DNA from 2 places in the Bradyrhizobium sp. BEA-2-5 genome. Region 1 is predicted to be linked to the other one. Evidence: riboswitches for the same ligand, from Rfam matches in the RefSeq annotation. Region 1 holds a riboswitch; the other holds the start of a gene.

Region 1 (7,608 bases):
GATCACCAAGCGCAACGCCGTTGTTGGCGTGCCAGCCACGCAGCATCGCGCGGCTGACCTCGCCCGGCACGCCGCAGATCGCGGTGCCCCTCCAGATCCAGCGCGGCGGCGGATAGCGGATCCAGGCCTTGGCGTCGCTCTCATACATGTATTCGACATGCACGCCGCCGATCCAGTTGGAGAGATAGTGATATTGCGCCGCCGCGACCGCGGGCGGCAGACCTTTAAGCCCGAGCTTCTCGAGCCCGGGCAGGAAACGCTCCTGCTGCTGGCGGCGGAACACACGGAAGACGAATTCCGCAGCATCCGCTGTCCCGCGCCGAGTCACCACGGTGAGGATGAGGCCGGTGAAATAAGCATGATAGAGGTCGGCGACGCCGCGCCACTTCCGCCATTGCGCTTCCTGTGCGCTTTCGCCTGCGGTCATGTTCGCTCCCTGGCTGTTGTTGGCGAGGCGAGCTCGCATGCGCAATCGTAGCCCGGATGGAGCGAAGCGCAATCCGGGGCAGCTCAATGCGCGTATGCAGCGTCCCGGATTTCGCTATGCTTCATCCGGGCTACGGAACACGCGCGCGAAACGGAATTGCACCCGAAATCCTTGGAGAGCTTCTGGAAGTGTGTCATCGGCATAGGCGCGACGCAACCAGACACATATTCGGTGTCATCGCCCGACTTGATCGGGCGATCCAGTATTCCAGAGACAGACGTTGTCGATGGAGAGGCCGCGGCGTACTGGATTCCCCGCTTTCGCGGGGAATGACAACGAGTGGGAAGTCCGAGCTACGGAATTACGCACGCGCGCGAAACTGAAATGTGTCATTCGCCGAAGAGACGGCGCAACCAACACACACTCGGTGTCATCGCCCGACTTGATCGGCGATCCAGTATTCCAGAGACAGTTGTTGTCGATGGAGAAGCCGCGGCGTACTGGATTCCCCGCTTTCGCGGGGAATGACGGCGGAGAATGACGCGAAATCCGGCGCGCGGAATTACACGCGCGCGAAACGGAATTACACCCGAAAATGCTTGCTCAGCTTCAGGCCCTGCGCCTGGTAGTTGGAACCGATGCGCTGGCCGTACATCGCGTCGGGGCGGGCGAGCATCTTTTCATAGACGAGGCGACCGACAATCTGGCCGTGCTCGAGGATGAACGGCACCTCGCGCGAGCGCACCTCAAGCACGGCACGCGAGCCCTGGCCGCCGGCGCCGGCATAGCCGAAGCCGGGATCGAAGAATCCGGCATAGTGCACGCGGAACTCGCCCACCAAGGGATCGAACGGCACCATCTCCGCGGCGTAGTCGGGCGGCACCTGCACAGCTTCCTTGGAGGCGAGGATGTAGAACTCGCCGGGATCGAGGATGAGGCTGCCGTCGGGGCGGGCCGAGATCGGCTCCCAGAAGTCTTCGACCGCGTAGCCGGAGCGGCGATCGACGTCGACGACACCGGTGTGGCGCTTGGCGCGATAGCCGACGAAGCCGCTCGCCTTCTCGCCGGAGAGGTCGACGGAGACGGCGACGCCGCCGGAGAGGTCGGCATCGTCGATGTCGACGAGGCGCTCGGCGGCATGCAGCGTCTCGAGCTCGTCGGCGGTCAACGTCGCCTCGCCGATCCGGAAGCGGACCTGGCTGAGGCGCGAGCCCTCGCGCACCAGCACCGGAAAGGTCTTCGGGCTGATCTCGGCATAGAGCGGGCCATGATAGCCGGCGCCGATCATGTCGAAGCGGCGGGTGCCGTCGGCGATCACGCGGGTGAAGACGTCGAGCCGGCCGGTCGAGCTCTTGGGGTTGGCTGCCGCGACGATTTCCGGCGGCAGCGCCAGGCTTTCCAGCAGCGGCACGATGTACACGCAGTTGGTCTCCAGCACCGCGCCGTCGGCGAGGCTGAACTCGTGCAGCTTCAATTCATCGATGCGTTCGGCGACCGTGGCGCCGGGACCGGGCAGGAAGCTCGCGCGGACGCGATAGGCGATATCGCCGAGGCGCAGATCGAGGCTTGCCGGCTGGATCTGGCTCTCGACAAAGTCGTATTCGGGCAGGATGAGCCCCGCTTCCGCCATCGCCGCGATCATGCGGTCGGGCAGGATACCATTGGATTCATCTTCCAGCGTGAACGACACGATGCGGTCCCTCGGCGATCCCTCGAGATGGCCCAAAAATCATACTCCAGGCGGCCATCAAGCCCCAAAATATGGGCTTTTACGGGTTATCCGATGACCGTCTTGACGGAAAGGGCGCGAGGGAATATGAGCATCACTTATCCCGTGGTGATTTGAGCCGGCCGGCTTGCAGCCACGTTAAATAAGTCGCTAAACAGGCCGGGGACCTCTGTGATCCCGGCCAGTGGAGATATCCAGGCCGGTTTTTTTGTGACCGTTCTCCAGAGGAAATGGCCACCTCGGAGGTCACATGTCTGAATCTGAAACCACGGCCCGCTTTCGTCCCGAAACCCGCTTGGTCCATTCCGGGACCCTGCGCTCGCAATTTGGCGAGACGTCGGAGGCGCTGTTCCTCACCCAAGGCTACGTCTACAACAGCGCCGAGGAGTGCGAGGCGCGGTTCAAGGGCGAGGATCCCGGCTTCATCTATTCGCGCTACTCCAACCCCACCATCGCGATGTTCGAGCGCCGCATGATCGAGCTCGAAGGCGCCGAAGCCGCCCGCTCGGCGGCGACCGGCATGGCCGCGGTGACGACCGCGATCCTCGCACCGCTCAAGGCCGGCGATCACGTCGTGGCTTCGCGCGCCCTGTTCGGCTCGTGCCTCTACGTCATCCAGGACTTGTTGCCGCGCTACGGCATCGAGACCACGCTGGTCGACGGGCTCGATCTCGACCAATGGCAGCGCGCGCTGAAGCCCAACACGAAAACGTTCTTCCTGGAGAGCCCGACCAACCCGACCCTCGACGTGCTGGACATCCCCGGGATCGCCGAGATCGCGCACAGGGGTGGCGCGCGGCTCGTGGTCGACAACGTGTTCGCCACTCCGATCTGGCAGAGCCCGCTCGCGCTAGGGGCCGACGTGGTCGTCTATTCCGCGACCAAGCATATCGACGGCCAGGGCCGGTGCCTGGGCGGCATCATCCTGTCGTCGGAAGCCTTCATCGCTGAGCACATCCACAATTTCATGCGCCAGACCGGCCCCTCGATCTCTCCGTTCAATGCCTGGGTCCTGCTCAAGGGCCTGGAGACGCTGGGCGTGCGTGTGCGCGCGCAGACCGAGACTGCAGCGCGCATTGCCGAGGTGCTGGCGAGCCATCCGAAGATCTCGCGGCTGGTCTATCCCGGCCGCGCCGATCATCCGCAGGCAGCTTTGGTGAAGAAGCAGATGCGCGGGGGCTCGACCCTGGTCGGCTTCGAGGTCAAGGGCGGCAAGGCCGGCGCCTTCCGCTGCCTCAACGCGCTGAAGATCTCGCGGATCTCGAACAATCTCGGCGACGCCAAGAGCCTCGTCACGCATCCGGCGACGACGACGCATCAGCGCCTGAAGCCGGAGGACCGTGCCGCGCTCGGGATCAGCGAGGGGTTCATTCGCTTCTCCGCGGGGCTCGAACATGCCGACGATCTGATCGAGGACTTCGAGCGCGCGCTGGAGCAGGTTTGAGGCAAACGCCTCTCGCGGGCGGCGTGCGCCGTTCTTTCGGCGTCGTCGTGGCCGGGCTTGTCCCGGCCATCCACGTCTTGCTCGCAGCAACCGCCAAAGACGTGGATGCCCGGCACGAGGCCGGGCATGACGAGATCGTGGGACGATTGCGCGCTATCTCTTAAAGCGCGATGAGATTAGGTTGAATCGTCATCGCGCCTTAGCTCTTTGTTTGAGCATGATCTTTTCGGAAAACCGCTTCGCACTTTTCCGGATCATGCTTTAGAGCGATTGACCTTACGTCGCGGCCGTCGTGACGCCGCCGTCGATGACGATGGTCTGGCCGGTCATGAAGCTCGATGCGTCCGAGGCGAGGTAGGCGACCGCGCCGGCGATTTCGTCGGGCTCGCCGATGCGGCGGAGCGGGGTGGTGGCGGTGCGGCGCTTCAGATTGGCTTCGTCTTCCCACAGCGCGCGGGCGAAGTCGGTCTTGACCAGGCCGGGCGCGATGCAGTTGACGCGCACGCCTTTCGGGCCCCATTCGCCCGCGAGCGAACGGCACAGCGCGAAATCGGCGGCTTTCGAGATGCCGTAGGCGCCGATCACGGTGGAGCCGCGCAAGCCCCCGATGGAGGAAATGATGACGACGGAGCCGTTGCCGCGCTCCGCCATCTGCGGGATCGTGAGCGCGGAAAGCCAGATGTTGCTCTTGACGTTCGAGCCCATGATCTTGTCGAAGGCTTCATCCGGGATGTCGAGCAGCGGGCCGTAATACGGGTTCACTGCGGCGTTGCAGACGAGGACGTCGATCTTGCCGTAATGCTTCGTGGCACCCGCGATCAGCGCCTCGACCTCGTTCTTGCGCGCGATGTTGCAGGGAATGACGGTTGCCTCGCCACCGGACGCGTTGATGCCGTCGGCGACTTCCTTGCAGGCCTCGGCCTTGCGCGAGGACACCACGACCTTGGCGCCCAGCTTCGCCAGGAGCTCGGCGGAGGAGCGGCCGATGCCGCGGCTGGAGCCGGTGACCACGGCGACCTTGCCGGTGAGATCGAACGGGGTGTTTTTCATTGTTGTTGTTTCCCTGTTATTGGCACGTCATTCCGGGGCGCGACGCAGTCGCGAACCTCAGATGCGCAATCGCGCATCGGGGGAATCCGGAGATGTGGCGCGAGATTCCGGGTTCTCGCTTCGCGAGCCCCGGAATGACGGGGACAACTTACGCCAGCAGCCCACCGCCCTCGCTGACGCGACGGAGGTGGTAGTCGGTGTCGCCGAAGGTGTTCTCGATCATGGTGAGGCGCTTGAAGTAGTGGCCGATTCTGGCCTCCATGGTCATGCCGATGCCGCCGTGGAGCTGGATCGACTGCTGGCCGACGAATTTCAGCGACTTGCCGATCTGCACCTTGGCCGCGGCGACCGCTGACGCACGCTCCTTGGCATCGTCGAAGTCCGACGCCATGGTGGCGAACATCGACATGCTGCGGGCCTGCTCCAGCGCGACGAACATGTCGGAGGCGCGGTGCTGGAGCGACTGGAACGAGCCGATCGCGACGCCGAACTGCTTGCGCGTCTTGATGTACTCGACCGTGGTCTTGAGCGATTCGTCCATCAGGCCGACCGCCTCGGCGCAGAGCGCGACGCGGGCTTCGTCGACTACGCGCTCGATCAGGGGCAGGCCGTTCTCGGGATCGCCGATCGCAGCGTCAGCACCGACCTCGACACCGGTGAAGGTGATGTCGGCGGCGTGCAGGCCGTCCTGGGTCGGATAGCCCTTCCTGGCGACGCCCTTGGCATTCGCGGGCACCAGGAACACGCCGATGCCGCTTTTGTCACGGCGATCGCCCTTGGTGCGTGCGGTGACGATCAACGTGTCGGCGCTCTCGCCGTTGAGCACGACAAACTTCTCGCCGTCGATGACCCAGGCATCGGCCTTCTTCTTCGCGGTCGTCGAGACGTCGAAGAGATCGTAGCGCGAGTTCTTCTCGAGCTGGGCGAAGGCGAGCGTCTTGCTGCCGTCGATGATGCCGGGAATGTACTTGGCCTTCTGCTCGGCCGAGCCGGCATGGCGCAGGAAGCCGCCGCCGATCACCACGGTCGCCAGATACGGCTCGAGCACCAGCGCCTTGCCGAGCGCTTCCATCACGATCATGGTCTCGACGCCGCCGCCGCCGAAGCCGCCATCGGCCTCGCTGAAGGGCAGGCCGAGCAGGCCCTGCTCGGCGAGCTTGAGCCAGACCGTTCTGCTCCAGCCGCCCTTCTCCTTCATGTACTTCTTGCGCTGCTCGAAATCGTAGGAATCGGTCAGCAGGCCGTCGATGCTTTCCTTGAGAAGCCGCTGCTCCTCGGACAGATCAAAATCCATGTTTCTCTCCAAAATCAAGCGGGCACTGCTGTTGCCCAGATCCCCGATCGTCATCCCCGCGAAAGCGGGGATCCAGTACTCGGCGGCCATCATTGGGAATTCTGACCGCCGCGGCGTACTGGGTCCCCCGCCTGCGCGGGGGACGACAGCTGAATGTGCGGCTTACAGCCCCAGCACCGCCTTGGCGATGATGTTGCGCTGGATCTCGTTGGAGCCGCCGTAGATCGAGACCTTGCGGTTGTTGAAGTAGCTCGGCGCGATCTGGGCGGTCCAGTCCATGGCTTCGTTCGAGCCGTCGTCGCCATGCTCGTCGTAGGGCGCGGCGAACGGGCCGATCACTTCCATGAGCAGCTCGGTGGTGGTCTGCTGGATCTCGGAGCCCTTGATCTTCAGCACCGAGGACGCCGGGTTGGGCTTGCCCTTGCCGTGCTTGCCTTCGTCGGCGACGACGCGGAGCTGCGTGAGCTCGAGGGCCTTCAGCTCGATCTCGCAAGCGGTGAGCTTTTCGCGGAACGCTGGATCCTCGATCACCGGACGGCCGCCGGCCTCGACCTTGGAGGCCAGCGCGCGGATGCGGCGGATGCGCTCCTTGGAGACGCCGACGCGGGCGATGCCGGTGCGCTCGTTGCCGAGCAGGAATTTGGCGTAATCCCAGCCCTTGTTTTCCTCGCCGATCAGGTTCTCGTAGGGCACCTCGACGTCGTCGAAGAACACCTCGTTGACCTCATGGCCGCCGTCGATGGTCTGGATCGGGCGCACGGTGACGCCCTTCGACTTCATCGAGAACACGATGAAGGAGATGCCCATCTGCTTCTTGGCGGCCGGGTCGGTGCGGCAGAGGCAGAAGATCATGTCGGCGTGCTGGGCGAGCGTGGTCCAGGTCTTCTGGCCGTTGATGATCCACTTGTCGCCCTTGCGCTCGGCCTTGGTCTTGAGCGAGGCGAGGTCGGAGCCGGAGCCGGGCTCGGAGAAGCCCTGGCACCACCAATCGTCGACATTGGCGATGCGCGGCAGGTACTTCTTCTTCTGCTCCTCGTTGCCGAAGGTGTAGATGACCGGACCGACCATGCTGACGCCGAAGGCGAGCGGCTGCGGCGCCGGGTGAGCCTGGAGCTCCTCGTTGAAGATGTAGTGCTGCACGGCGGTCCATCCCGTGCCGCCATATTCCTTCGGCCAGTGGCTGACGCCCCAGCCCTTCTTGTTGAGGATGCGCCACCACGTCACCATCTCGTCCTTCGAGAGGTGGCGGCCCTCGACCAGCTTGCGCCGCGTATCCGGCGGCACGTTGTCGCGGAAGAACTGCCGTACTTCCTCGCGAAACGCCTGCTCTTCTTTCGTGAATGCGAGATCCATCGGATCCTCCTGTTGAGCGAAACCTAACGTCTTGTTCCATCGTCGTCCTGGCGAAAGCCAGGACCCATTACCACCGGCCTTCGTTGTCTTGCGAAGGCGTCTACCGTCCGTGCCCCTTACCCCGGCCGCGGGGTATGGGTCCTGGCTTTCGCCAGGACGACGGTGAACTACTGCAGCACCTCGAACAACCCCGCCGCGCCCATGCCGCCGCCGACGCACATGGTGACGACCGCGTATTTCGCCTTGCGGCGACGGCCCTCGATCAGGGCGTGGCCGGTGAGGCGCGCGCCCGACATGCCGTAGGGATGGCC
Region 2 (7,608 bases), 1.7 Mb from region 1:
TGATCCTTGGCCCGCTGCAGGCGGGAATTGTGTGAGGCAACCTCGAACAGCGCGGCCATGGTCAGGCCATAGGCCGTGGCGATCCGCGACAGCGTCGCCGCCGTCGGGCTTGCCTCCGCCCGCTCGATCTTGCTCAGCATGGCCTTGGACACGCCGGCCCGCCCGGCGAGTTCCGCCAGCGACCAGCCGCGGCCCTCCCGTTCGGCGCGAACCCGCCGTCCGAGAGCCTCATCGGCCTTGTCCTCTATAATTGACATATCGTCTTATATAGTAGACGATGGCGGTTCGTTCAAGAGGCCCGTCAAGGAACCACCGATGATAATCCGCCCCGCCACCGAGCAGGACATCCCGGCCATCACCGCGATCTTCAACGAGGCGGTCGCCAACTCGAATGCGATCTGGACGGAGAAGCAGGATTCCGACGCCGAGCGGCTGGCTTGGATGACGGCGCGGCAGGCTCTGGGCTATCCCGTGCTGGTGGCCGTCGAGGGGGCGACGGTGCTCGGCTACGGCACATTCGGCGACTTCCGGGCCTTCCCGGGCTACCGCTACAGCGTCGAGCACAGCGTCTATGTCCATGCCGATCATCGCGGCCGCGGCCTCGGCCGGATCATCGTCGACGAACTGATCGCCGTGGCCACCGCGCTCGGCAAGCACGTCATGATCGCCGGTATCGACGGCGGCAATCCCGCCTCGCTGCGGCTGCACGCGCAGGCCGGCTTTGTCGAGGTCGCCCGGATGCCGGAGGTCGGACGCAAGTTCGGCCGCTGGCTCGATCTCGTGTTCATGCAGCGCCTGCTGGACGCTCCTGGAGCGGCGCGCGCCGACTAGTACCTTCCCGCGGGCGGCAGTTCTCCTCGCCCACCAAACAGGCTAGAGCGGGCGAATGGACAACACGCACGCTTCCTCCGCCCGGATCACCGGCATCTACCGCTACCCGGTCAAGGGTCTCACGCCCGAGCCGCTGCCGCACGCAGAGCTCAAGATCGGCGAGACGATTCGCTCCGATCGCCGCTATGCGATCGAGAACGGCCCGAGCGGCTTCGATCCCTCGGTGCCGAAATGGCTGCCGAAGCCGCATTTCCTGATGCTGCAGCGGGACGAGTGGCTGGCGCCGCTGCGCGCCCATTTCGACGATGACAGCCACGTGCTGACGCTGCGCCGGGATGGTGCGATGGTGGCCCAGGGCGACCTTGAGACCGCGGAAGGCCGCGCGGCGATCGAGCGCTATTTCGCCGATCGTCATACCGGCCAGATCAAGGGCCCGCCCAAGGTGCTGGTCAGCCCCGGGCATAGTTTCTCCGACGTGCCGCGCAAGGTGGTCTCGATCATCAATCTGGCCAGCCTGCGGGCGATCGAGGAGATGGTGCAGGCGCCGGTGCATCCGCTGCGCTTCCGCGCCAACCTCTATGTCGAGGGCTGGCCGGCCTGGCATGAAGCCAGCCTGCTCGACCAGACCATTGCGATCGGCAGCGCCCGGGCCAGGGTGGTGAAGCGCATCACCCGCTGCGCCGCTGTCAATGTCGATCCCGATACCGGCGCGCGCGACCTCTCGGTGCCGAACACGCTGATGCAGCGCTTCGGCAATAATGAATGCGGTATCTACGCCGAGATCATCAGCGATGGCGGTGCCGCCATCGGCGACACGATTGCCGCTCAGGGACCTGTAGCGTCGTAGGCCGGGGCGAGGCGCGTGCGCGCCCTGCCCCGCTTTCGAGCGATCAGTTGGTCGGCATCACATACGCATAGATCCGGCCGCGCGAGACCGGCGCTTCGCGGACGCGGTTGCCGCTGTTGCCGGAGATCATGATCGGATTGCCCTGCGCATCGACGCCGGTGATGATGCCGACATGGCCGCCCCGGCGGCCGCGCGACATCACCGCGATGGCACCGACCTGCGGACCGGAGATGCGCGTGCCGTAGCGCGCGAACGAGCTGGCCATGTCGGAGCCGGTGCCCTGATGGCCGGTGTGCTGCAGCACCATGTTCATGAAACGCGCGCACCACAGGCTGCCGCGCCCGGTCGGATTGCCGCCGAGATAGCGCCGCGCCTCGGCGACGATGCCGGACGAGCCGAAGCCGCTTGCCGCAATCACGCCGCCGGTGTTGGGCACGACGTCAGCGCTGCCGGGCAACGGCGCCGCGTTGGTTTCGACGATCCCGCCCGGCTGCGCGAGTGCGCGGCGCTCGGCGCGCGACAGCCGCGCTGCGTGCCGATAGTGATGACGGGCATAGTGACGCGCGTGATGGCCGGGATGGGCCGAATGCGCGTGACGTGGATGATGTGGACGGGCGGATGCCGGAGCGGCGGAGATCACGGCGAGAGTGAGCGAACACAGAGCCAGCGCCAAAACACGAAGCGACCGGCGACACGCAAGCAACTGAACCATACTTCACTAGATCCTCTGTAACGCCCCCCAACTCCCCGTCGCGTTCCCGGGGGAACACGGCGGTGGTTTTGAAAATCGGGATGGCGCGAGGAAGATTTCATGCGGCACTGCGGGAATAATTTCTGGGTCATTCCGCGATGATTCGATGACGAGAAAAGAACCGGAACTGCCGCATTGCGGCCTTGAAAATTAACTGCAAATCTGGAGGCGGCCAACGAGAGGAGAATTTCAATGCCCTACGCCACGACGAAAGATCATGTCCGTCTTTATTTCGAAGAAGCGGGTAGCGGCACGCCGATCATCTTCCTGCACGAGTTCGCGGCCGACTACACCAATTGGGAGCCGCAGATGCGCTACTTCTCGCGCGGCCATCGCTGCATCGCCTACTCGGCGCGCGGCTACACGCCTTCCGATGTGCCGCCGAGCGCCGACGTCTACACCTACACGCATTTCTACACTGATGCGCTCGCGGTGCTCGACCATCTCGGCATCGAGCACGCGCATCTCGTCGGCCTGTCGATGGGCGCCTATTCGTCGCTCCAGATCGGGCTCAACGCCCCGCAGCGCGCGTTGTCGATGACGCTCGCCGGCGTCGGCTCCGGCTCCAGCCTCGAGCATCTCGATGCCTTCCGCGCGCAATGCCGCGCCAATGCCGAGCAGTTCGAGACATCAGGCTCCGCCGAGGTCGCAAAGGTCACGCGCGAGGCGCCGAGCCGAATTTCCTTCCTGGTGAAAGACCCGCGCGGCCACGCCGATTTCTATGCCGCGCTGGCACGGCACGACGCCAAGGGTTCGGCGCGCACGATGCGCGGCTTCCAGGGCGGCAGGCCCTCGATCTACACCATGACCGACGCCATCAAGCGCGCCGCGACGCCGGCGCTGATCCTGTGCGGCGACGAGGACGACAATTGCATCGCCCCCAGCATGTTCCTGAAGCAGCATTTGCCGGCCGCCGGGCTCTCCTTCTTTCCGAAGTCGGGCCACGTGCTCAACCTCGAAGAGCCCGCGCTGTTCAACGAGAGCGTGGAGCGATTCGTCACGCTGGTGGAAGCCGGACGCTGGCCGGTGCGCGATCCGCGGTCGCTGGTGGCGGCGCCGGTTTGACGCGCCACCCACCGATTACTTGCCCCCACCCCGGCTCAGCAGGAACACCGCCTGTTCGCCGAACATGTTCCACACCCACCAGGGCAGGTTCAGCGGCACCGGGCGGCCGTAGAGATCGAGCGCGATGGAGCGCTCCATCTTGACGTTGATCTCGTCGCAGAGCTCTACGAAATCCTTGATGGTACAGAAATGGATGTTGGCGGTGTCGTACCAGGTCGCCGGCAGGTTCTCCGTGCGCGGCATGTGGCCACCGACCAGGAGTTGCAGCCGCATCTTCCAGAAGCCGAAGTTCGGGAACGAGACGATGGCCCGGCGGCCGATGCGCAGCAGGTTCTCCAGCACCACACGCGGCTGCCGCGTCGCCTGCAGCGTCTGCGACAGGATCACGTAGTCGAAGGCGTCGTCGGGATAGTTGACGAGGTCGGTGTCGGCGTCGCCCTGCACCACCGCGAGCCCCTTGGCAACGCAGCGGTTGACGCCTTCGCGCGACAGCTCGATGCCGCGCCCGTCGATGCCGCGGGTCTCAAGCAGCTGAAGCAGGTCGCCCTCGCCGCAGCCGACGTCGAGCACCTTCGAGCCCGGCTTGACCATCTCGGCGACTAGCAGATGATCGGTGCGATAGCCGCCGGTCCGCTCCGGCGCGACGCCCGGCAAGGGCAATGTCTGCTGCATGCTCATGACTGGCCGCCATCCTTCAGTCCGCGCGCCTTGCCTGCGGCCAGCAGGAAGGCGCGGGAGATGTCGAAGAATTCGGGCACGTCGAGCAGGAAGGCGTCGTGGCCGCGATCGGTTTCAATCTCCGCGAACGACACCCGCGCACTCGACGCGTTCAGCGCGTGCACCAGCGCGCGCGATTCCGAGGTCGGGAACAGCCAGTCGCTGGTGAAGGAGACCACGCAGAAGCGGGTCTGGATTCCCGCAAACGCCTTCGCCAGCACGCCGCCATGGTCGGCCGCGATGTCGAAATAGTCCATCGCGCGCGTCAGATAGAGATAGGAGTTGGCGTCGAAGCGCTCGACGAAGGACGAGCCCTGGTAACGCAGATAGCTCTCGACCTGGAAATCCGCGTCGAACGAGAAGGTCGGCAGCTCGCGGTCCTGCATGCGCCGGCCGAACTTGCGATGCAGCGCCGCGTCCGAGAGATAGGTGATGTGCGCCGCCATCCGCGCCACCGCGAGCCCGCGATGCGGATGGATGCCGCGATCGGCATAGCCGCCGCCGTGCCAATCGGGGTCGGCCATCACGGCCTGGCGCCCGAGTTCGTGGAAGGCGATGTTCTGCGCCGAGTGCCGCGTCGCGCAGGCAATCGCCAGCGCGGAGAACACGCGGGCGGGATAGGCCGAGGTCCATTGCAGCACCTGCATGCCGCCCATCGAGCCGCCGACGACGGCAAACAGCGTGTCGATGCCGAGCCGGTCGATCAGCATCGCCTGCGCGCGCACCATGTCGGGGATGGTGATGACGGGGAAATCCAGGCCCCAGACCTTGCCGGTGGCGGGATTGATCGACGCCGGCCCGGTCGAGCCCATGCAGCCGCCGATCACGTTGGAGCAGATGATGAAGTAGTGCTTGGGATCGATGGGCCGGCCGGGACCGACCAGCGTCTCCCACCAGCCGGGCTTGCCGGTGACGGGATGCACATTGGCGACGTGCTGGTCGCCGGTCAGCGCATGGCAGATCAGAACGGCGTTGGAGCGATCGGCGTTGAGTTCGCCATAGGTCTGGTAGGCGATCTGGAACGGGCTGAGATCGACGCCGCAATCGAGCCTGAGCGGCTGGTCCATCCCGAACTTCGCCACCAGTGACGACGGATGGTCGGCCTCATGGGCGCGATCATCGCTCGGGGTTTGTGGGCTCGGTATCGGACGCACGTTGCTCATCTAGGCGACCCTGCCTCCGCGCGGGAGGGCTCGACGGACCTCAGGCCATGAAAAACCCGGCCTGAACGATAGGTTCGGCCGGGATCGGAAGCGTCCCCGGCCTGTTTAGCGAGTTTTTTAACGTGGCTGCAAGCCGGCCGGCTCAAATGACCACGGGACGCAGGGAACGTAGTCCCCACGCCCCCCGCCGTCAAGACAGCCCTTTCCACGGCCGATTGGTTAACCGAATGCGCAAGGCACGCCTGCGACGTTTCTCTTTGCTTTCGCTGCCCGTCTTTCCTAATCAGGGACCCTGTCCGACGCGGCAACGGGCCGCCCCGACGACAAGGTTTGAGAGCATGTCCAACCGACCCCCGTCGCCGCCATCGCTGCAGGAACTGCGCAAGGAGATCGACGCGATCGACGAGAGCATGCATCGCCTGTTGATGCAGCGCGGCGACATCATCGACCGCCTGATCCAGGTGAAGCAGACCCAGGAGGTCGGCTCGGCGTTCCGCCCGGCGCGCGAGGCCGACATGATGCGCCACCTCGTGCAGCGCCATCGCGGCATCCTGCCGCTCGACACGGTCGAGAGCATCTGGCGCGTCATCATCTCGACCTTCACCTATGTGCAGGCGCCGTTCTCCGTGCATGCCGACATCTCGGTGAGCGAGCCTGCAATGCGCGATTCCGCGCGCTTCCATTTCGGCTTTACGGTGCCTTACGTCGCGCATTTCAGCGCGCAGGCCGCGGTCGAAGCGGCGGCGAAATCCAAGGGCGACCTGGCGCTCGTCTCGGCGACCTCCAGCCGCACGCCGTGGTGGCTCTCGCTGGAGGCAGCTGGCGCGCCGAAGATCATCGCGCGGATGCCCTTCGTCGAGCGCGCCGACCATCCCGCCGCGCTGCCGGTGTTCGTGATCTCGCGGGTCGCCGACGACGCAATGGTCACCGAAGTGCAGACCTGGAGCGTGCGCGTCTCCGGCTGGAACGCCGATGTCGCCCGGGCGCTGGCGCCGCTCGCCGAGATCGTCGCGGTCCCCGACACCGCCTTCGACGGCGCGGCGCTCCTGGTCTCGGTCACCGGACACGATTTCGAGGCCATCAAGCTCGCCCTGATCGAGGCGGGGGCCTCGGTACGCTCCACGGCTCTCGTCGGCAGCCACGCAACGCGCTATACGGTGCCCTCTAACGGATCGGCCAGGACCTGAGGTAAGAGCCAGCCGTCTGTCCAGGCTTTTGTTTTGACGCGTTTTCTTCACGCGAACCGGTAGCCACTTCGCTCGAAAACGCTCTGTTCGGAGTTGAAGATGTCCCGCCCCGTGCCGAATCCCGGCATTCTCGATATTGCGCCCTACACCCCCGGCAAGAGCCCGGTGCCGGAGCCGGGCCGCAAGGTGTTCAAGCTCTCGGCCAACGAGACGCCGTTCGGCCCCTCGCCCAAGGCGATCGAGGCGTTCAAGCGCGTGGCGGATCATCTGGAGGACTATCCGGAAGGCACCTCGCGCGTGCTGCGCGAGGCGATCGGCCGTTCTTTCGGGCTCGATCCCAACCGCATCATCTGCGGCGCCGGTTCGGACGAGATCCTCAACCTGCTCGCCCACACCTATCTCAGCCACGGCGACGAGGCGATCTCCACCACGCACGGCTTCCTGGTCTACCCGATCGCGACCATGGCGGTCGGCGCCAAGAACGTCGTCGCGCAGGAGACCAACCTCACCGCTGACGTCGACGCCATCCTGAAGGCCGTGACGCCGCGCACCAAGCTGGTCTGGCTCGCCAACCCCAACAATCCGACCGGCACCTACCTGCCGTTCGACGAGGTCAAGCGGCTGCGCGCCGGCCTGCCCTCGCACGTGCTGCTGGTGCTCGACGCCGCCTATTCCGACTACGTCTCGCGCAACGATTACGAGATGGGAATCGAGCTCGTCGCCACCACCGAGAACACGGTGGTGACGCACACCTTCTCCAAGATCCACGGCCTGGCTGCGCTGCGCATCGGCTGGATGTTCGGCCCCGAGCACATCATCGACGCGATCAACCGCATCCGCGGCCCCTTCAACGTGTCGACGCCGGCGATGTATGCCGCGGTCGCCGCGATCGAGGACACCGCGCATGTGCAGATGTCGCGGACCCACACCGAACACTGGCGCAACCGGCTCACCGAGGAGATCGGCAAGCTCGGACTGAAGGTGACGCCGAGCGTCGCCAATTTCGTGCTGATCCACTTCCCGACCGACAAGGGCAAGACCGCTGAC

The links. A riboswitch is a leader RNA that binds a small molecule or an ion and turns the genes downstream of it on or off. The one in region 1 is predicted to bind S-adenosylmethionine.
Region 2: linked by a shared signal. The riboswitch ahead of RX327_RS05435 (homoserine O-acetyltransferase MetX) and the one ahead of RX327_RS36870 (O-succinylhomoserine sulfhydrylase) in region 1 are both predicted to bind S-adenosylmethionine.

What each region holds. Positions count from the first base shown of each region.
Region 1 covers NZ_CP136629.1:7,892,657-7,900,264, forward strand. The annotation lists gene RX327_RS36860 (hypothetical protein) at 1-427, opposite strand, end outside; gene RX327_RS36865 (2'-deoxycytidine 5'-triphosphate deaminase) at 1,011-2,069, opposite strand; SAM riboswitch at 2,252-2,331, shown strand; gene RX327_RS36870 (O-succinylhomoserine sulfhydrylase) at 2,407-3,600, shown strand; gene RX327_RS36875 (SDR family oxidoreductase) at 3,877-4,650, opposite strand; gene pimD (pimeloyl-CoA dehydrogenase small subunit) at 4,799-5,944, opposite strand; gene pimC (pimeloyl-CoA dehydrogenase large subunit) at 6,107-7,297, opposite strand; gene RX327_RS36890 (acetyl-CoA C-acyltransferase) at 7,465-7,608, opposite strand, start outside.
Region 2 covers NZ_CP136629.1:1,189,006-1,196,613, reverse strand. The annotation lists gene RX327_RS05465 (helix-turn-helix domain-containing protein) at 1-257, opposite strand, end outside; gene RX327_RS05460 (GNAT family N-acetyltransferase) at 316-831, shown strand; gene RX327_RS05455 (MOSC domain-containing protein) at 887-1,678, shown strand; gene RX327_RS05450 (TIGR02594 family protein) at 1,722-2,390, opposite strand; gene RX327_RS05445 (alpha/beta hydrolase) at 2,622-3,494, shown strand; gene metW (methionine biosynthesis protein MetW) at 3,510-4,172, opposite strand; gene RX327_RS05435 (homoserine O-acetyltransferase MetX) at 4,169-5,374, opposite strand; SAM riboswitch at 5,459-5,538, opposite strand; gene RX327_RS05430 (chorismate mutase) at 5,713-6,561, shown strand; gene hisC (histidinol-phosphate transaminase) at 6,661-7,608, shown strand, end outside.